2 regions of the Paenibacillus sp. JZ16 genome follow, and region 2 is predicted to be linked to the other one. Evidence: predicted binding sites of a transcription regulator. Region 2 holds the regulator's gene; the other holds the start of a gene.
The links. The regulator CtsR, encoded in region 2, represses protease genes until heat stress. The targets are predictions, from matches to a motif close to ATGGTCAATAAAGGTCAAACA.
Positions count from the first base shown of each region.

Region 1 (10,908 bases), 950 kb from region 2:
GATCCATTATATTTGGGGATCTACTGGGATACCTTGGTACTGTCGCTGCTGACTACGGTGATCTGCTTGTTAGTCAGCTATCCTTTGGCCTATTATATAGCCAACGCTTCCCCGCGTATCCAAACCTGGGGATTAATTCTGATCACGGTCCCGTTCTGGATCAACTTTTTGATCCGCACCTATGCCTGGGTCCTGCTGCTTCGGACCCAAGGCGTGGTGAACAGCCTGCTGCTGTGGATGGGATGGATCGACGAGCCGATTCAGATGCTGTATACGTACGGCGCCGTACTGCTCGGGATGGTGTATAACTTCATCCCCTTCATGGTGCTGCCGATTTACGTGGCCCTGGAGCAGATGGACAAGCGTCTGCTGGATGCGGCCAGCGATCTGGGCGCTTCCAGGTGGAAAGCATTCCGGCACATTACCTTGCCGCAGAGCAAATCCGGCATCATGACGGGGGCGGTTCTGGTCTATGTCTCGACTTCCGGGATGTTTGTAGTTACGGATATTTTGGGAGGCGCGAAGTCCTCCATGATCAGTAATATCATTCAGCAGCAGTTCCTGGGTGCGCGCAACTGGCCCTTTGGAGCGGCGTTGTCGGTGATCTTCGTGATTACGTCCCTGGTGCTGATCCTGCTCTTTAACCGGGCGATGCAAGCCCGCCATCAACGCGTAGGGGAGGGGAGATAGGTGAAGAAGAAGAATCACCCGCTGCTTGGGATTCACTCTTTCCTTATGATGGCTTTCATCTATGTACCGATCATCATGATCATTATCTATTCCTTTAACAACACGCGGCTCAGCGGCAATTGGGAAGGATTTACATTCGATTGGTATGTGTCTCTATTCGAGAACCGGCACGTGATGGAAGCGCTGATGAACAGTTTAACGGTGGCGGTCATATCGACGATCATTTCTACCCTGCTCGGAACTGCGGCGGCGCTCTCGCTTCGGACTCTGGGACGCCGAGGTCGCAGCGGCATGAACGGGCTGCTGTATCTGCCGGTCATTATCCCGGATATTATTATGGGGCTGTCGCTGCTGGTATTGTTTAGTCAACTGAATATGCCGCTTGGCAAGACGACGGTGATCATCGCCCATATTACGTTCAGCCTGTCGTATGTGTATGTCGTAGTGACCGCCAGACTGTCGGGCATGGGCAAACAGCTGGATGAGGCGGCCCAGGATTTGGGCGCTACGCCTTGGCAGACGTTCCGGCATGTTACATTGCCGCAGATTGCTCCGGGCATTATCTCCGGCGCCTTGATTGCTTTTACGCTGTCATTGGATGACTTTATGGTTAGCTTTTTTGTCGCTGGCCCCGGCTCAACGACGCTGCCGATCTATATTTACGCTCAAGTGAAGCGCGGCATCTCGCCAGAGATTAACGCGCTGTGTACGCTGCTCATTCTGGTCAGCATCACGCTGATTCTGTTAGCGCAATATATTCTTAACCGCGGCAACGGGGAAAAGAAACATAAAACATTACCGATCTAAGCATAGGTACTGCTTTTTTCGAAATAAAACATGGAAGTGGAAAGAGAGGAGATATTGAATTGAAAAAATCAAGATGGACCCGCCTGCTGACGGCAGGCATGGTTGCGGTATTGTCTGTAGGACTCTTGGCCGGTTGCGGATCGGATAAGGAGACGCTTCACATTTACAGCTGGGCGGATAACTTTGATCCCGAGGTGCTGAAGGACTTCGAAGAGAAGTTCGACGTAAAGGTAACCTACGACAATTACGCAAACAATGAAGACCTGCTGGCTAAAATCAAGGCTGGCGGCAGTGGGTATGACCTCATTCAGCCGTCCGATTATATGGTCAAAACGATGATTGAATCGGAGCTGCTTGAGCCGCTTGACATGAATAATATCCCGAACTTCGTCAGTCTTACGGATACTTTCAAAGATCCTTCTTATGACCCGGGCAATAAATATTCAATTGTCTACACGTCCGGTGTAACGGGTATTGCATATAACAAGAAGTATGTGAAGGATGAGATCAACAGCTGGGAAGATCTCTGGAACCCGGAATACAAGGGTAAAGTCCTGCTTCTGGACGACAACCGTGAAATGATCGGCATGGCGCTGAAGAAGCAAGGAAAGTCCAACAGCAGCACAGATGAAGCGGAAATCACCGCAGCTGCGGATGAGCTGAAGACCCTGCTCCCGAATGTGCTAGCGTTTGATACGGATAACATCAAGCAGAAGATGATCCAAGAAGAAGGCTGGATTGCTACGGTATGGTCCGGAGATGCCGCCTTTATTGCTGCGGAGAATCCGGATGTGGCGTATGTCGTGCCAGAAGAAGGGGCTACCATCTTCTCTGATAACTACGCGATTCCTAAGGGTGCCAAGAATAAAGAGCTGGCCGAGAAATTCATCAATTTCATGATGGAGCCTGAGGTCAGCGCCAAAAACTATGAATTTATCGGATACAGCAATCCGAACACCAAAGCGATGGAATTCCATAGCGAGGAATACCGCGCCAATACGATGATCAACCTGACAGATGAAGAGCTGGGCCGTACCGAATGGCTGGATAATGTTGGTGACTCGCTCTCGATCTATGATCGTTTATGGACCGAACTGAAGAGCGGTCGTTAATTATAGGGCTTGCATTTTCATGTTTTTGTAATAAAAAGAGTCTGTCCCATTGGGGGCAGGCTCTTTTTTGTTTGTAAATAATAGTCCCTTAGTCCCGGGATAGGAAGAAATAGCCGATTTATACGAATCAAACCACAACTTCGGGGCCCGTTTCGTTGTTATATATAAAGGAGGACGCAAATAACTTAAACCAGGTTTCTATACGTTTAATCAGGAAAAGGAGAAAGCGGCTTGAGCGATGTGATGGGTATGTTTTTGATTGCATTGGTAGTTGCCGGGGTTGCAGCCGTTTTATTTCTGAACATCTTCAGGAAAAGCGCGCTGCATCTGCTGTTATTGAGTGTTCACAGTGCGCTTGTGGGAATCGGACTACTTCTATTAAGTTATGCAGCCCAGGGAAGGAAGTCTTGCTGTTTATGGGTACATGCGCTCTCTTGTTCGGTGTATTTCTAAGCGTAAAAGCATTCACTCAGAAAGACTTGGCGAACGTATAGGTCCTATGGCCTGGAATCAAAATTGTCATTGACTTTGTTACCAATACATTGAAAGCTTTCCTTATAATGATTAAGGGTAATAGATTAACAACTAACGGAAACTTAATTTAACAAAGGTGGAATTCTGATATGAATCCTAAATTACGTGTATGTGCATCATTAATTGCAACTAGCGTCCTGCTTGGCGGTCTGGGTTTGAGCGGACAGGTCATCGATGCAAGTGCCGCTAAGGCACCCGTTTCCGCCAGCCAAAAATCGTCAAAAAATGAAGTCGTACTGAAATGGAATGGCAAGACCCTGTCACAGAAAGGTCTCGTGCTGCACGGGGTAACTTATGTGCCGGCAACCGCTTTGCGGGACGGCCTGGGAATGCCTCTTAAATATGATGCAAAAAAACGTACGTATACACTGGGTAACGGTTATAACAAACTGAGTGCCATCGTATATGATTCAACTGAAATCGGTATTCTGGTGAACGGTTCGTATGCCGGCGAACCTGGGGGACAGATCATTAATGGTCGTCTGTATGTGCCATTCAAAACGATCAGCGAATACATGGGTGTTCAGGGACAATGGAACCCTTCCGTAAAAACACTCAGCATGACGCAGAAGAAACAGAACGACATTACGATCAAATCGGCTGCGCTGAAGAAAAAGATTCAGGGCGTGGATGCCGTTGTGAACTATCCTGTAATCAGCGGACTCGCCAATGAGGAGGCGCAAGCCGAGATCAATCAAGTGCTGAAAGAAAATGCGTCCGGCGTAATCACCCGTGCCGAAGGGAATGCTGAGGAATTCCCGCCGTCGGAATCCAGTTTCCCTTATGAATTTAGCGGTGACTTCGTGGTCCATTATAACCAGAACGATATCCTGAGCATTACGGCATACGATTATTCCTACACGGGTGGCGCTCATGGCATGACCTTCCGTAAAAGCTTCACGTTCTCCTTGAAGGATGGCAAGAAAATGCAGCTGGGCGATTTCATCAACCTGCAGGGCAAGAACAAACAGAAGCTGAACAACCTTGTGCTGAACAAGCTGAAGAAAGAGGGGGGCTACCTCAGCGGATTTGAAGGCGTGCCTGCCGATGCGGACTTCTACGTGAAAGATAACGCTGCGGTGCTGTACTTCCAACTTTATGAGTACACCGCATATGCTTATGGATTTCCGGAGTTTGAGCTGAAGCTGAAAGAGTGGAAGTAAGAGTATACGGGAGCGGTTTGTGTAAACTGCAATCAATTATTTTCATACTATAGCTTGCCTAGAAACATGATGTTATCCTGATGTAACACTGTGCTGGAACGAGTTACGAAAATCCCTTGATCATGGAACGTGGAGAGTGTATTCTCCTTTCCTGCGATCAAGGGGTTTTTCGTTTATCTAGAGACTTGCCTGGATGATAACTTGCACGTCTTGTACATCTGCACACTGCTTCTGCTCCCTGTGCACGCGTGGTCCGTGGCAAGCAAGCCGTTCGTTGAAATGGCCACCCTGCACGGGTCTTCTTTTATTTTCCCTCCCCACAAGTTAAGGCAGGCCTTTTAGGAGGGGGATGCTCTTGAGCTAGTCTTTAAGTTTTTATAGATAAGGTCAGGTCGTACCAAAGTGAGAGTATCCTCGGAGGAGCAAAGCGTTCGCCTTTGAAATCGGGAAACCTCCCTATCCATTCATTCAAGTTTCCCGATTTCAACAGCGACCGGAGGGGATACTCTCACTACCCTAAATCAAAGTTTTCTAAGAAATCCCCTTCGGAGGATAAGAAAGGGCAGGCACCGGATAACGGCGCCTGCCCTTTACTTCATTTCTTTTATAAGCCTTGCGGTGGTGTGTTCTCTAATACTTGATCAATCAGACCGTATTCTTTGGCTTCGTCAGCCGTCATGAAGTAGTCACGATCGGTATCCTTCTCAATGCGCTCCAGCGGTTGGCCCGTGCGATCGGACAGGATGCGGTTCAGCTTGTCGCGCATTTTGAGGATGCGGCGAGCACGGATCTCAATATCCGTGGCTTGACCTTGTGCGCCGCCGAGCGGCTGGTGAATCATAATCTCGCTGTTAGGCAGACCGTAGCGTTTGCCTTTAGCGCCTGCGTTGAGCAGGAATGCGCCCATGGAAGCAGCCATGCCGACACAGATCGTCGAAACGTCCGGCTTGATGAACTGCATCGTATCGAATATCGCCATACCTGCGGTAATGGAACCGCCAGGACTGTTGATGTAAAGATGAATATCCTTCTCAGGATCCTCAGCCGACAAGAACAGCATTTGGGCAATGATGGAATTGGCGACCACGTCATTTACGTCGGAGCCGAGGAAGATAATGCGGTCTTTCAGCAATCTGGAATAGATGTCGTACGCCCGCTCACCGCGGTTGCTTTGTTCAACGACCATAGGTATAAAACTCACGTGGAAAACCTCCTCTTAAGTACCTCATATAAATACTGTTACCGTATTACCCACATGATAAACAATTTAAATCAAAAAGTCAAAGATAGTCAAACTATTGGGTAAAAAAAAGAGCCGTCATGGGCGCTTTAGGGTAATCAGTATAGAGAATAAAAGTTATAATGGCGCGCCCGCGAGGAATCGAACCTCGATCTCAGGCTCCGGAGGCCTACGTCATATCCATTGGACCACGGGCGCAAAAAAATTAGCAACGAAGTTGATTATACCGCATCTATTTAAAAAATACAATAGCAGACAAAACTTTGTTCCTATTATATAGACGAGCCAGTACTTGGCCATAATGTATAAGAATGCCCGGGGCAGAGAAATATACTTTCGGACACTTGCAACCGGCATAATTATTGGTTAGAATAAAGGTGGGACTTAAAAAGTTCAACTGGGACATTTTACGACCAGATAGAGGAGAGCCGAGACGAAGTTTGCAGGAGTGGAATGCATGCGTAACCTATTAGAAATACAAGAGCAGCTTCTGCCGGATCTGATGGACACTCTTAAACGAAGGTATACCATCCTTCATCAGATCAAGTTGTCCGGAATTGTTGGCCGAAGAACATTGGCTTCATCACTCTCGATGACCGAGCGTGTTCTCAGAGCAGAGACTGATCTTCTGAAAGCGCAGGGGCTGATCGAGATTGAAACGCTTGGCATGCGCATCAGCAGCTCAGGGATATGCTTGCTGGAGGAGCTGGAGCCGGTCATGAATGAGTTATTCGGACTGGTTGAACTGGAAGAGAAGATTCGTCAGGCTTACGGGCTTCGTAAAGTGGTCATTATTCCCGGTGACAGCGAGTCATCTCCGGAAGTCAAACGTGAGCTTGGCCGGGCCGGAGCAAGAACGCTGCTAAGCTTTGTCCAAGATGGAGATACGATTGCCGTAACCGGCGGCTCCACGCTCGCCGAAGTGGCCGAGCAGATGTCCTCTTTGCCAGGCGGCGAACCGCTGACAAGCACTTGGTTTGTGCCAGCGCGGGGCGGTCTTGGGGAGAGCGTGGAGATTCAAGCGAACACCATTGCTTCCAAGATGGCAAAGCGCGTTGGAGCTGAGTACCGATTGCTTCACGTACCGGATCTGCTAAGCGAGGATGCCTATCAGTCTCTGGTGCAGGATCAGCATATCCAGGAGATCGTGGATGTGATCAGGCGCTGCCGTGTCATTATTCACGGCATCGGAGATGCCATGGAGATGGCAAGAAGGCGCAAGCTGGATGAAAACTCTATTCAGAACTTGCAGGCAGATGGCGCGATTGCGGAATCCTTCGGCTACTACTTCAGTGAAGATGGTGAAGTTGTCCACAAAATGCTTACTCTCGGGCTGCGGCTTGAGGATATTATGCGGACAGAGACGATCATCGGCATTGCTGGGGGTCAAGGCAAGGGCAAGGCGATTCATGCGGTGCTGAAATTCGGACATGAGGATATTCTCGTTACCGATGAAGCCGCGGCACTGGAAGTCGAGAAGGAGATTGACGCCGGGATTTGAACCCACGGGCGTGCACACTGATTTTTCCTTATTGTTGTCTTGATTGGCTTAACGGCCAATCTTGAATATATAAATTTTACAAATATGGAGGGAACTACTCATGGTTAAAGTAGGTATTAACGGTTTTGGACGTATTGGACGTAACGTGTTCCGCGCTGCGCTGAACAACAGCGAAGTTGAAATCGTGGCAATCAACGATTTGACGGACGTAAGCACGCTGGCACACCTTTTGAAATATGACACAACTCACGGAAGACTTAATGCAACGGTTGAAGCTAAAGAAGGCGCACTCGTTGTAAACGGCCGTGAAGTAAAAGTATTCGCTGAGCGTAACCCTGAAGCATTGCCTTGGGCTGAGCACGGCGTTGAAATCGTTGTAGAATCCACTGGTATTTTCACAGCGAAAGACAAAGCTTCCGCTCACTTGAAAGGCGGCGCTAAGAAAGTTATCATCTCCGCTCCAGCAACTGACGAAGATATCACGATCGTTATGGGCGTTAACGAAGACAAATACGATGCAGCTAACCATACTGTAATCTCCAATGCTTCTTGTACAACAAACTGCTTGGCTCCTTTTGCTAAAGTTCTTGACGAGAAATTCGGTATCGTTAAGGGTATGATGACTACGGTTCACTCCTACACGAATGACCAGCAAGTGCTTGATCTTCCGCACAAAGATCTGCGTCGTGCTCGTGCAGCTGCTGAAAACATCATTCCATCCACAACTGGTGCTGCTAAAGCGGTTAGCCTCGTTCTGCCACAATTGAAAGGCAAATTGAACGGTATGGCAATGCGTGTACCTACGAAGAACGTTTCTGTAACGGATCTCGTAGTTGAGCTGTCCCAAAATGTAACCCTTGAAGATGTAAACGGAGCTCTGAAAGCAGCTGCTGAAGGCCCGCTGAAAGGCATCTTGAACTACTCCGAAGAGCCGCTTGTATCCAGCGACTACAATGGCGACCCAGCTTCTTCCACTATCGATTCGCTCTCCACTATGGTAGTTGGCGACAACATGGTGAAAGTAGTTTCTTGGTATGACAACGAGTGGGGCTACTCCAACCGTGTCGTTGACCTCGCTGCTTACATCGCAAGCAAAGGTCTGTAATTGATCTAGCCATACAATCGAAGAGGAGTTCCGTTTCACGGGTCTCCTCTTTGGTTCATGGTTTTTCCTTGTTTTCATGCCAGAGCACTGGGAAGAATAGACAAGATCCGGGCGCTGGTTAGCGATAGAGAGAGAAACGAGAGCAACTGCATGCTGTCGGTGAGGAGAATAGTTTTCTTAGGAGGAACGTGGAGATGAACAAGAAAAGTGTACGTGATGTAGAAGTAAGCGGCAAACGGGTGTTTGTCCGCGTCGATTTCAATGTACCGCTCGAAGATGGTAAAATTACAGACGACACTCGTATTCGCGAGACTTTGCCGACCATTAAGTATCTGGTAGAGCAAGGAGCGAAAGTCATCCTGGCCAGTCACATGGGTCGTCCAAAAGGAGAGGTCGTTGAATCTTTGCGCCTGACTCCGGCAAGTCAGCGTCTGTCCGAGCTGCTCGGCAAACCGGTAGCCAAAGCGGATGAAGCGGTAGGAGAAGCTGTTAAAGCTCAAGTCGAGAAGCTGCAAAACGGCGATGTGCTCGTGCTTGAAAATGTTCGTTTTTACGCTGGTGAAGAGAAGAATGATCCGGAACTTGCGAAGCAATTCGCCGAACTGGCCGATCTGTTCGTGAATGACGCGTTTGGTGCTGCTCACCGTGCGCACGCTTCGACAGAAGGTATCGCTCATCATCTTCCGGCTGTATCGGGATTGTTGATGGAGAAAGAGCTGTCCGTTCTCGGCAAAGCCCTTTCGAATCCGGACCGTCCTTTTACCGCCATCATCGGTGGATCGAAGGTTAAGGACAAAATCGACGTGATCGACAACTTGCTTACGCTTGCTGATAATGTCATCATCGGCGGTGGACTTGCTTACACGTTCTTCAAAGCTCAAGGCCATGAAATCGGCCAATCTCTGCTTGATAAAGAGAAGCTTGATGTTGCACTCGGTTTCATCGAGAAAGCTAAAGAGCTGGGCAAAAACTTCTACCTGCCGGAAGATATCGTCGTTACGGACGAGTTCAGCGCAGACGCGAATACCAAGGTCGTTGATATCGACGGCATTCCTGCCGATTGGGAAGGCGTTGACATCGGACCTAAGACTCGCGCCAAGTATGCAGAAGTGATCAAGAACTCCAAGCTTGTCGTGTGGAACGGTCCTATGGGCGTATTCGAAATCGCTCCGTTCAGCAACGGTACTCGTGAAGTGGCACAAGCTTGTGCGGATACGGAAGCTTACACGATTATCGGCGGCGGCGACTCGGCTGCAGCTGCAGAGAAATTCGGTCTTGCCGACAAGATGAACCACATCTCGACAGGCGGCGGTGCATCTCTTGAGTTCATGGAAGGCAAAGCACTTCCTGGTGTTGTGGCACTGAACGACAAATAGAAATAGGCACTATATTGGATAGCAAGTGGATGAAGTTTGGACCCCGATTCTTCGGGGAATAAAGGAGTGAATCGTGTGAGAACACCTATCATAGCTGGTAACTGGAAAATGTTCAAAACCGTTCCGGAAGCAACTTCATTTATTGAAGATGTGAAAGGCAAAGCGGAAGTAGAAGGCGTTGAAAGCGTGATTTGCGCGCCATTTACCAATCTTCCTGCATTGGTTGAAGCGGTCAAGGGCACGAACATCAAAATCGGTGCACAAAATCTTCATTTTGAAGACAATGGCGCCTTTACGGGTGAAATCAGCGGTTTGATGCTGAAGGATCTGGGCGTGGACTATGTCATTATTGGACACTCCGAGCGCCGTCAGTATTTTGCTGAAACCGATGAGATCGTGAACAAGAAGGTACATGCGGCATTCCGCCATGGCCTTCTTCCGATCGTATGCGTCGGCGAGAAGCTGGAAGAACGCGAAGCCGGCCAAACCAAAGACGTGTGCAAAGTACAAACGGAGGCAGCGTTCGCAGGTGTTCCTGCTGATCAAGCGGTTCATGTCGTTATTGCTTATGAGCCAATCTGGGCGATCGGAACTGGCAAATCCTCTACGGCAGAGGATGCGAACGAAGTCATCGCTTATATTCGTGAACTCGTTCAAGGTCTGTACGGCGAAACCGTTGCAGAGCAAGTTCGTATTCAATACGGCGGCAGCGTGAAGCCTGAAAATGTAGCGGAGTATATGGGACAAAGCGACATCGACGGCGCGCTCGTTGGTGGTGCAAGTCTACAACCGGCTTCCTACATCGCACTCGTTGAGGGGGCGAAGTAAATGTCTGCTCCAAGACCTGTAGCTCTGATCATCATGGACGGTTTCGGGCTTCGCAACACCGAAGTGGGCAATGCGGTCGCTCAAGCGAACAAGCCTAACTACGACCGGTATTTGAAGCAATACCCGAACACCACGTTGACCGCTTGCGGTGAAGCCGTAGGCTTGCCGGAAGGTCAAATGGGGAACTCTGAAGTGGGTCACTTGAACATCGGCGCAGGCCGGATCGTGTATCAGGACTTGACCCGCATCACGAAGTCGATTCGTGAAGGAGAATTCTTCGAGAACGAAACGCTGGTGGAAGCCGTTCGCGCTGCTAAGAACAACAACAAGAAGCTGCATCTGTACGGGCTGGTATCCGACGGCGGCGTTCACAGTCATATTGAGCATATGTTTGCCATGCTGGATCTTTGCAAGAAGGAAGATTTCCATGACGTATACATCCATGGCTTCATGGATGGACGCGACGTGGCACCGGACAGCGGCAAGCAGTTCGTTAAAGATCTGATTGCGAAGATTGAAGAAGTGGGCGTTGGCCAAATCGCTACGCTTTCC
Region 1 covers NZ_CP017659.1:4,592,759-4,603,666, forward strand. Annotated here, with positions in the region: gene BJP58_RS20950 (ABC transporter permease) at 1-690, shown strand, start outside; gene BJP58_RS20955 (ABC transporter permease) at 736-1,497, shown strand; gene BJP58_RS20960 (ABC transporter substrate-binding protein) at 1,557-2,609, shown strand; gene BJP58_RS20965 (hypothetical protein) at 2,841-3,062, shown strand; gene BJP58_RS20970 (PdaC/SigV domain-containing protein) at 3,233-4,306, shown strand; gene clpP (ATP-dependent Clp endopeptidase proteolytic subunit ClpP) at 4,911-5,507, opposite strand; tRNA gene BJP58_RS20980 (tRNA-Arg) at 5,670-5,744, opposite strand; gene BJP58_RS20985 (sugar-binding transcriptional regulator) at 6,004-7,047, shown strand; gene gap (type I glyceraldehyde-3-phosphate dehydrogenase) at 7,148-8,152, shown strand; gene BJP58_RS20995 (phosphoglycerate kinase) at 8,347-9,528, shown strand; gene tpiA (triose-phosphate isomerase) at 9,604-10,356, shown strand; gene gpmI (2,3-bisphosphoglycerate-independent phosphoglycerate mutase) at 10,357-10,908, shown strand, end outside.
Region 1: a site for CtsR is predicted at 5,583-5,603, ahead of clpP (ATP-dependent Clp endopeptidase proteolytic subunit ClpP). Genes of this name have one in related genera too.

Region 2 (10,908 bases):
AAGGCTATCTCTACACGGATGGAGCGTTTCATTTTTCCAAAACGTTGACGTTTTCCGTTCATGATCGTATCGGCGCGGGTGATGCTTACGCCAGCGGGGTGATTCACGGGATCTCGGAGGGTTATGAACCGAATCGGACGGTTGATTTTGCCGCAGCTGCGGCGATGCTTGCCCATACCGTAACAGGGGATACGCCGACGGCGAACGAACGCGAAGTGCTTCAGGCAATGAGTCATCATATGTCTGACGTGGAAAGGTAGGAGAAGCATGTCGATCACGCGGAAGAACGGTCCGCTATACTTGCAAATCAAGAAGATCATAAAAGATCGGATTCTGCATGGGGAATATCCACTCGGCTCCCATATTCCTTCCGAGCCGCAGCTGGAGCAGGAATTTAACGTTAGCAAAATGACGGTCCGCAATGCGATCCAGGAGTTGTATCAGGAAGGATATGTAGAGAAGCGGAGCGGGGTAGGAACGATTGTGACCCGGAATACTTCCTTCTCCAAGCTTTCCAAAGGCAAGCTGTTTACCGAGATTCTGGTCGAAGAAGGACACCAGATTCGGAAGCGTCACCTGAAGACGGAATGGGTGCTTAATGAGCCGGATAGCGAACTGTTCTTAAAATTCGGGGAGCGGTGCCTGCTTATTGAACGATTGTATTTACTGGACGGGAGTCCTTTTATTTACTACACTCACTACGTGTCATCCCAAGTGGATATGGGTGAAGAGTTCGGTTCCACCGAACTACCGTCTCTCTATGACCGCATCGAGGAAAGTCAAATTACGCTGGAGAATTTCCGCGACCGTTTCCTGGCAACCGTGGCAAATGAAGAGACTGCCTCCTTGCTTGAAGTAAGTGTAGGCTCTCCGTTACTGAAGCGGCTCAGAACCTCTTATGACGGGACAGGCAGCATCATTGAATACAGCATCGGTTATTACAATACGGAGCTGCAGCACTACTTGATCAGTTATGACGCTTAAAGCTTGACACGATACAGCATTATGATATGGAGAAGTGGCCTTGTAACCGGTTTTCACCGGTATGGAGGCTGCTTCTTTTTTTGCTGCCCTTTGTACGAATTGTTCTTGAAGAAGAGGCTATAAGCGATCAAAGAACTGGGTACAATAAGAATTAGGCAAAGCGCGATAAATTGAGAAGTACCTCTTGGCAAAATGAAAAAATGTGCTATAATGAGATCAAAGTCAAAGAAAGTCAAAGTCAACGAGAGGGTTCGCTGGTTTTGATTAAGGTTAAAATTAACGTATAAGCAAGGCTCTGTGCGGACGTGTAAGATCACTATCCGTCTTAACGTTTCAAACAGTGGAGGATGAACAGACCAATGCGTAATATCTCTGATATTATCGAACAATACCTGAAGAGCATACTGCAGGAAAGTCCGGAGGGTACCGTTGAAATTCAACGCAACGATCTGGCGGAGCAATTTTCTTGCGTTCCTTCCCAGATTAACTACGTGATCAGTACACGGTTTACGCTGGAGAAGGGCTTTCTTGTCGAGAGCAAGCGCGGCGGGGGCGGGTACATACGCATCCAACGTATCGAGCTTCCCCAGCATACTGCACTCCAGCAGCATCTTCATCATACCATTGGCAGCATGATTGACCAGACGGTGGCTGAAGGATTGATTTACCAGCTGGAGGAGTCCCGTTTTTTAACGAAGCGGGAGGCCAGCGTGATGCGGGCCGCCATTTCACGGGAGTGCCTGAATGTGAAGCTTCCTTATCGGGATGAGCTGCGTGCAAGGATTATGAAGGCGATGCTTATTTCTTTATTAGGTAAGTGAGTCTGTGTAAGGGGGCATCGGATTATGATATGCCAAGAATGCGGTAAACGGCCGGCGACACTTCATTTCACCAAAATTGTGAACGGGGAGAAAACGGAGTTTCATTTTTGTGAAACCTGTGCCCGCGAAAAAGGGGAATTGATCCCCGGCACGTCGAATGGTTTTTCTATACACAGTTTGCTGTCAGGTCTTCTGGATCTGGATCCTTCAGGCAAGGGCCAGAGCCCCGGCGCAAAAATGGCCCAGACGCTGCAGTGCGAAGAATGCGGTATGACGTATTCCCAGTTCAGCAAGCTTGGCCGGTTCGGCTGCAGCTCGTGTTATAAATACTTTTCGGATCGATTGGATCCATTGTTTAAGCGAGTCCATGGAGGAACATCCCATGTCGGCAAAGTGCCAAAGCGTACAGGTGGCCGGATTCAGATCAAACGCCAAATTGATGAGCTTAAGAAGGAGCTTCAAATTCGGATCGTGCAGGAGGAGTTTGAAACGGCTGCCGAGATCCGGGACCAAATCCGTGAGCTGGAGCGAAATATGGCTCAGGGATAAGATTGTAAGATTTTGCACTTTAGTAGGAGGAATGCGTGATGTCTAATCTCCGGTTTACCGATTCGGCGCTGAGCGAGTGGATGCGCGGAAACGGTCAGGATTCCGACATTGTCATCAGCACCCGTGTCAGGGTGGCGCGCAATCTGCAGCATCTTCCTTTCCCGCTGCTGGCAACGGATCAGCAGTCAGGAGAAGTGCTAGAGCGCCTGACGAATGTGTTGAAGAATAAGGACGATTTGCAGGATTTCGGGGATTTACATGTAATTAAATTAAGTGAGATTGATGAGCTGGATAAGAAGGTTCTTGTTGAGAAGCATCTGATCAGTCCCAATCTGGCGAATGAATCCCGAAACGGTGCAGTCATCCTTACGGAAGATGAATCCGTCAGCATTATGATCAATGAAGAGGATCACCTGCGCATACAGTGCTTATATCCCGGATTTCAGGTTCGTGAGGCATGGGCACGTGCGACGGCGCTGGATGATGTTTTTGAATCCGAGATCGATTATGCATTTGATGACAAGCGAGGTTATCTTACCAGCTGTCCGACCAATGTCGGAACCGGCCTTCGCGCATCGGTCATGATGCATCTGCCCGCTCTTGTTATGACACAGCAGATTAACCGGATTCTCTCGGCTGTATCGCAGGTAGGTTTGACTGTAAGAGGGATTTACGGCGAAGGCAGCGAAGCATTAGGCAACCTGTTTCAAATCTCGAATCAGATTACGCTCGGTCAAACCGAGACGGAGATCATTGAGAATCTGCACAGCGTTGCCCTGCAAATCATCGAGCATGAGAAGAATGCCAGAGCCCGGCTCTTGGGTGAATCCAAGCTCCGGATTACGGATCGGGTTATGCGCTCCTATGGCATACTGTCCTATGCGGCGGTGATGGATTCCAAGGAAGCGGCCCAGCGTTTGTCCGATGTTCGGCTTGGCGTGGATCTCGGCCTCTTGGACGGTCCGGAAATCCCGGTCATGAATGAACTGAATGTGAAGACGCAGCCGGGCTTTCTGCAGAAGACCTATGGAGAGGGCATGACTCCTTCCGAACGCGACATGTACAGGGCTAAGCTTATCAGAGAAACATTGGGTAACCATTAAGGATTTATACTCGTTTTACTGTTGGATGACGGTTTAAGCGTCCTATTGCTGACGATACACCGAAATCCGCGAGGTTCAATATATTAATTGAAACGTGGAGGTGCAATACTATGATGTTTGGCAGATTTACGGAACGTGCACAAAAGGTGCTTGCATTGGCTCAGGAAGAAGCAGTACGACTGGGGCACAACAATATCGGCACAGAACATATCCTGCTAGGACTTATTCGTGAAGGAGACGGCATTGCAGCCAAAGCGCTGATCGGACTTGGACTTGGTCTTGAGAAAATTCAGGATGAAGTCGAAACATTAATCGGACGCGGTCAGGAGCAGCCTACCAACATTGCCTATACGCCAAGAGCGAAAAAGGTAATTGAGCTCTCCATGGACGAAGCTCGTAAGCTTGGTCATACCTACGTAGGTACGGAGCATATTCTGTTGGGGCTGATTCGTGAAGGTGAAGGGGTTGCCGCACGCGTGCTGAACAACCTGGGCATTAGCCTGAACAAAGCCCGCCAGCAAGTGCTGCAGCTGCTCGGCAGCAGCGAAGCGGTATCGAGCCATCATGGCACGCCGCAAAACGTAAGCACGCCTACACTTGACAGCCTCGCTCGCGATCTGACCGCCATTGCCAAAGAAGGCAACCTGGATCCGGTCATTGGACGCAGCAAAGAAATCGAGCGCGTGATTCAGGTGTTAAGCCGCCGTACGAAGAACAACCCGGTGTTGATTGGTGAACCAGGGGTAGGTAAGACGGCGATTGCGGAAGGTCTGGCACAACGCATCATTAATAATGAAATTCCGGAGACACTGCGTGACAAACGCGTCATGACGCTGGATATGGGCTCGGTTGTTGCCGGTACGAAATACCGCGGCGAGTTTGAGGATCGCCTGAAAAAAATCATGGATGAGATTCGTCAAGCGGGCAACATCGTTCTGTTCATCGATGAGCTGCATACCTTGATCGGTGCAGGCGGTGCAGAAGGTGCGATTGACGCTTCCAACATTCTTAAGCCATCATTGGCACGCGGAGAACTTCAGTGCATCGGAGCAACCACACTGGATGAATACCGCAAATATATTGAAAAAGATGCTGCCCTCGAGCGTCGTTTCCAACCGATCACGGTGGACCAACCGTCGCCTGAGGAAGCCATTCAGATTCTGTATGGACTGCGTGACCGTTATGAAGCGCATCACCGCGTGAAAATTACGGATGAAGCGATCGAGCAGGCTGTGAAATTGTCAGACCGCTACATTACGGACCGCTTCCTGCCGGATAAAGCGATTGATCTGATTGACGAGGCTGGTTCAAAAGTTCGCCTTCATACGTATACCATACCGCCTAATCTGAAAGATCAGGAAGCGCATCTGGAGGACATCCGCAAAGAGAAAGACGCAGCTGTCCAAAGCCAGGAATTCGAGAAGGCTGCAGCGCTGCGCGATACGGAGCAGAAGCTCCGCGAAGAACTAGAAATCACGAAGAATCAATGGAAAGAAAAACAAGGACGTACCGATTCCGAGGTAACGCCGGAGGATATCGCCGACGTTGTCGCCAACTGGACGGGTATTCCTGTAAATAAACTGAAAGAAGAAGAGACCGAGCGTCTTCTGAATCTGGAAGAAATCCTCCACAGCCGCGTGATCGGTCAAGAGGAAGCGGTCAAAGCGGTCAGCCGTGCGGTTCGTCGTGCACGCGCAGGCTTGAAAGATCCGAAGCGTCCAATGGGCTCCTTCATCTTCCTGGGTCCTACAGGGGTAGGTAAAACTGAGCTGGCACGTGCCCTTGCTGAAGCGATGTTCGGAGATGAGAATGCGGTTGTGCGGATCGATATGTCCGAGTACATGGAGAAGCATTCCACGTCACGTCTCGTCGGAGCGCCTCCGGGATATGTAGGTTACGAGGAAGGCGGTCAGCTGACCGAGAAAGTACGCCGCAAACCGTATTCCGTTGTCCTGCTCGACGAAATCGAAAAGGCGCATCCTGAGGTATTCAACATCCTGCTTCAAGTGTTGGAAGATGGACGCTTGACCGATTCCAAGGGCCGCGTGGTGGACTTCCGGAACACCCTGATCATCCTGACCTCCAACGTGGGAGCGGAAGCGATCAAGAAAAATTCTACGCTTGGATTTACTGCGGTGACGGATGCAGGTCGCGATTATAACAACATGAAAGGCAAAGTGATGGATGAGCTCAAGAAGAGCTTCCGTCCGGAGTTCTTGAACCGGATTGACGAGATTATCGTATTCCACTCTCTGGAAGAGAAACACATTGCCGAAATCGTGACATTAATGTCCGACGAGCTGCGCAAGCGTCTGAAGGAATTCGAGGTGCATTTCGAGCTCACAGACAAAGCGAAGGCCTTCATTGCGAAGGAAGGATACGATCCGGCCTTCGGTGCCCGCCCGCTGCGCCGGGCTATCCAGAAGCACATCGAGGATCGTCTCTCCGAGGAGCTGTTGAAAGGTACGGTGGCCAAGGGTGATTCGCTTGTCATCGATGAAGCAAACGGCGAGCTGGTTGTGAACAAGAGTGAAAGTGTAACGGCCGCATCGGCCGAAACGGAATAAGATGTACACCCCCCGCTGGAGTTAAATCCAGCGGGGTTTTGTTTTGTTGGTGTGAAGTCAGATTCCGGTACTGCATGATGGGGATATCTTTTGAAGGGTACTCGGTATGAGCTGCTTGTGATTAGTTTGAAATTCCTACAGTTCAACCGAGCGGAGAGGACGGAATCGTTCTGAAGAAGCGATAGCGGTCGCCTTTAAAACCGGGAAACCACTTTTGATATCAATTCCAGTTTCCTGGGTTTAACAGCGATCGTAAGAACGATCCGGCAGCGAAGCGGACACGGTTTTTAGTTTATATTCTCCAGCAATTAAAGCCTTGTATCCCACTCGCCCCTTCAAATTTGAAACAAATCCTTCTCATCCCGCGTAAAGTTTCCAATTAACCTTTACGTTGAATTATAAGAAATGGTAAACTTTGATTAATGCCTGATTTTGCAGGGTTTTACGGAATCCGACAAATGATGTGCGACATAAAGGAGACTCACATGGCAAAAACTAAAACGAAATTTTTCTGTACCGAGTGCGGCTATGAAGCGCCCAAATGGTTCGGAAAATGTCCGGGCTGCCAATCATGGAATTCCATGGTAGAGGAGACCGAGACGGTAATCAAGACGCAGGGGATGAATTCCCCTCTTTTTCATAGTAAAGAAAAACCCCTTTCGATCATAAATATAGAAAGCGGTAAAGAACCCAGAATCCAGACGGGCATTGCGGAATTGAACCGTGTGCTCGGCGGCGGGCTTGTCCCAGGTTCACTTGTGTTAGTCGGCGGTGATCCCGGCATCGGCAAATCCACGCTGCTGCTGCAAGCCTCCAATCGATTGGCTCAGAACGGTATACGCGTTCTGTACATTTCGGGTGAGGAATCCGTACGCCAGACCAAGCTGCGTGCAGATCGGCTCGGGGCGCTGTCCCCGGAGCTGTTTGTCCTATGTGAAACCAATCTCGAGTCGATTGAGGAAGCCATTGAGAACGTAAAGCCTGGCTTTGTTGTCATTGACTCCATTCAGACGGTGTATTTGCCGGAGGTAACCAGTGCGCCGGGCAGCGTTTCCCAGGTACGGGAGTGTACGGCACGCTTCATGCGATTGGCGAAGGTGAAGGGCATAGCGACCGTCCTGGTCGGTCATGTGACCAAGGAAGGCGCTATTGCAGGCCCAAGGATGCTGGAGCACATGGTGGACTGTGTGCTTTATTTTGAAGGAGAGCGTCACCATACTTACCGTTTGCTTCGTGCGGTAAAGAACCGTTTCGGTTCGACGAATGAGATTGGCATTTTTGAGATGGGTGAGGATGGACTTCGGGAGGTCGGGAATCCATCCGAACTGTTTTTATCTGAACGGCCTTTAGGTGTAGCGGGTTCAACCGTTGTTGCAAGCATGGAGGGAACTCGCCCGGTTCTGGTCGAACTGCAGGCGCTCATCTCCACAACCCACTTCCCGTCACCGCGCCGAATGGGCACAGGGGTGGACCACCACCGCATGAATCTAATCATTGCCGTGCTGGAGAAACGGATGGGCATGTACCTGCAAACCCAAGACGCCTATCTGAACGTAGCGGGCGGCGTGAAGCTCGATGAACCTGCGGTGGATCTGGCCATAGCGGTCAGCATAGCGTCCAGCTTCCGCGATATTCCGACCAAGCCGTATGACGTTATTTTTGGCGAGGTGGGTTTGACCGGTGAGGTTCGGGCCGTTTCAAGAGCGGAGCAGAGGGTAAGAGAAGCCGAGAAGCTGGGTTTTAAGCGCGTACTCATGCCGGAGAAGAGTTTGAAGGGATGGAAGCATCCGAAAGGAATACAAATTATAGGAGTAAACACCGTTGCAGATGCATTAGCGGTTGCGTTAGATTAGGGGGCATACGAAGGTGAAAGAAACGAGCCAACTGGACAAAATGAATGATTTGCTAAAGCTGGTAGCACCGGGAACGCCGTTTCGCGACGGACTGGAGAACGTGCTGCGGGCGAAGACGGGCGCCCTGATCGTTGTAGGCTACAGCCCGGAGGTAATGGAAGTTGTCGACGGCGGCTTCTCCATTAACTGCGATTTTTCGCCAAACTATTTATACGAGCTAGCCAAGATGGACGGCGCCATCATCCTTAGTGAAGACTTGAAACGAATCTTATATGCGAATACCCAGCTGATTCCGGATTCCTCGATCTCTTCCATCGAGACAGGGATACGGCACAGAACAGCGGAGCGGGTAGCGAAACAGACAGGTAAGCTGGTTGTGTCCATCTCGCAGCGCCGAAACATCATTACGCTGTATCAAGGATCGCTGCGGTATGCATTGAAGGAAATCGGCGTTATCCTAACCAAGGCCAATCAGGCTATACAGACCTTGGAGCGATACCGCGTGGTGCTTAATCAATCACTCACCAACCTCTCGGCGTCTGAATTTGAAGAACTGGTTACCATTCCGGAAGTCGTGAATGTGATACAGCGCGTCGAGATGGTGCTCCGCATCAAGAAGGAGATCAAGCGTTATATCAACGAGCTCGGTAACGAAGGCCGCTTGATCAGCATGCAGATGGATGAGCTTGTGAGCAATATGGAGGAAGAGGCTTGGCTGCTGTATGCGGACTATGCCCGGGAGTACAGCGAGGAGAAGATCCGCGAGATCATTCTCGCGCTGAAGCGTTCAACGGATGAGGAGCTGCTGGACATTCATCATATTGTAAGACTTCTTGGTTATCCGGCTTCCGCCGCTGCATCGGAGGAAGAAATACTGCCGCGTGGTTACCGAATTTTGAACAAAATCCCGCGCCTGCCGAATGTGATCGTTCGTAATCTGGTAGATCAGTTCCATGATTTATCCAGCATTATGACCGCTTCCATCCATGAACTTGATGAAGTGGACGGGATTGGCGAAGTTCGCGCACGCACCATTAAAGAAGGTCTGAAACGATTGCAAGAACAAGTATTCATTGACAGACAAATCTAAAAGACCTACAATCGATGTTCGTACGTAACATTAATGAGGTGAATAAAAAATGACGAAATCAATTCCGAACATGTTTACTTTAGGTAATCTGTTTCTCGGAATGATTGGTATCATCTTGGCGACGGAAGGTCGAACGAGTATGGCGGCTATTATGATTATCATTGCCATGCTCCTTGACGGACTGGACGGTCGGGTAGCTCGGGCGTTAAATGCCCAAAGCGAGCTCGGTAAGGAACTTGACTCATTATCCGATGTAATTTCATTTGGCGTAGCACCGGCACTCATTATGTATACCGTAGCGTTTACGGATATTAATACAGCACTGGCTTGGACAGTGACCGCCATATTTCCGATGTGCGGCGCACTGCGTCTTGCAAGATTTAATGTTCGTCCGGGCATACCGGGATATTTTATCGGCCTGCCGATCCCCGCTGCGGGAGGCGTGCTGGCAACCTTGGCGTTATTCCATGAAGAGATTACAGCAACTTATATGATTATTGCCGTACTTCTGCTTTCTTATCTCATGGTTAGCGCAGTCAAGTACCCGAACTTCAAGAAGATTGGCATTCCGAAAACAGCGATTAAATTTACGCCCCTCGTCATCATTGGCGCAGTTATGGTTGCCGTGTTCTTACCAGAGCAGACCTCCAAGCTGATATTCTTGCCATTGGTCCTGTACGCAGGTTATGGCTTGCAGCAGAATTTCCGCAGGCTGAACCGCAAAAAACGTCGCAAAAAGGATGATCCCAATTCAGATGAGGCCTATCAATCCTCTGACCGATAAGCCGGATTCGGACATAGCTCCAAATAAAAAGCATTTATTTCCCTGCTAGCGCAGCGAGATAAATGCTTTTTTTGTATGCATGGAGTGCCTTGCCGTTACGAACCGTCATCATGTTGACGGTCTTACGACAGGTTAAAAATACCCAATGTGGAGCATTTCTGCGACTCCTTGACAACAACCTCATCCAGTTGAATGTCCAGAAGATTCGCAAGGGCAGACATATAAAATAGGTTGCGGCCAAGCTCGGTGCTAACCGCTTCACGGCAATTCTCGCACAGATGGCCTTCGACGTGCGTGCCGGCTAATTCCCGGGCTGATTCGAGATCAGCGCCGATATCGAAGGTTTGCTTCGTAGCGTGGAGCTCGATGCATCCGCATTCTGTGATGGCCTTGGTTACGGCCCGGTTGACTGAAGCATTGCTTTGACCATTTTTAGACAGAACATCCAAGAGACTGCGGTGACGGAGCAACAATTCGGAAACTTGGTCCTGAAAAGCCTGTAAACTAGGAGCGCTCATTTATACATCCACCTCGATATTATGAATTGAGTTCATTATATTCCACTAGTTCAGGCGATTTCAACCAATTTCAGGTGTCTGCAGGCGGTCAATTCCATTTGTGAGGTTGATGTCAGTACACGTCAAAGCCTGATGGGGGTAGGCGAAACCGGTAGAATATGGGGATATGGAAATATTATAAAAAAAACGTCAATCGATGCGCTTCAACAGAAGAGACACCGCGTTTTTGGGGATGTTTATCCTGCGATGATCCAATTTATTGGGTTCCAGCGAAAAACGTTACATTCGATAATCTTAAAAAAAGATGGGCCGGCACGATTACGACTTTATAAATTGGACCATACTGGAAAATAGAAGCAAAGATATTCAGGTATAAAAAGGAGGTGTGCGGAAGCTCATGTTAAAAAAAGCTATTTTAGCATTTACAGTATTATGCGGAGCATGGGGCGGGTATACGTTATATCATACAATGGAACGGTCTTTCTCAGGGCTCTCGCCTATTTTTGGACAAGGTTTATTTGCAGCGGGAAGCGGAGCCTTCGCGGTGCTTGGAGGATTATTGTTTGGCATGATCGGCGTGCTGTCAGCGGATCGGGTCACGAGATGGCTGCACAGCCTGATCACTTCGTTCTCCCGGAT
Region 2 covers NZ_CP017659.1:3,638,223-3,649,130, reverse strand. Annotated here, with positions in the region: gene BJP58_RS16825 (sugar kinase) at 1-260, shown strand, start outside; gene BJP58_RS16820 (GntR family transcriptional regulator) at 268-984, shown strand; gene BJP58_RS16815 (CtsR family transcriptional regulator) at 1,344-1,805, shown strand; gene BJP58_RS16810 (protein-arginine kinase activator protein McsA) at 1,830-2,354, shown strand; gene BJP58_RS16805 (protein-arginine kinase McsB) at 2,393-3,457, shown strand; gene clpC (ATP-dependent protease ATP-binding subunit ClpC) at 3,568-6,024, shown strand; gene radA (DNA repair protein RadA) at 6,510-7,877, shown strand; gene disA (DNA integrity scanning diadenylate cyclase DisA) at 7,891-8,967, shown strand; gene pssA (CDP-diacylglycerol--serine O-phosphatidyltransferase) at 9,017-9,751, shown strand; gene BJP58_RS16780 (nucleoside triphosphate pyrophosphohydrolase family protein) at 9,874-10,269, opposite strand; gene BJP58_RS16775 (PIN/TRAM domain-containing protein) at 10,667-10,908, shown strand, end outside.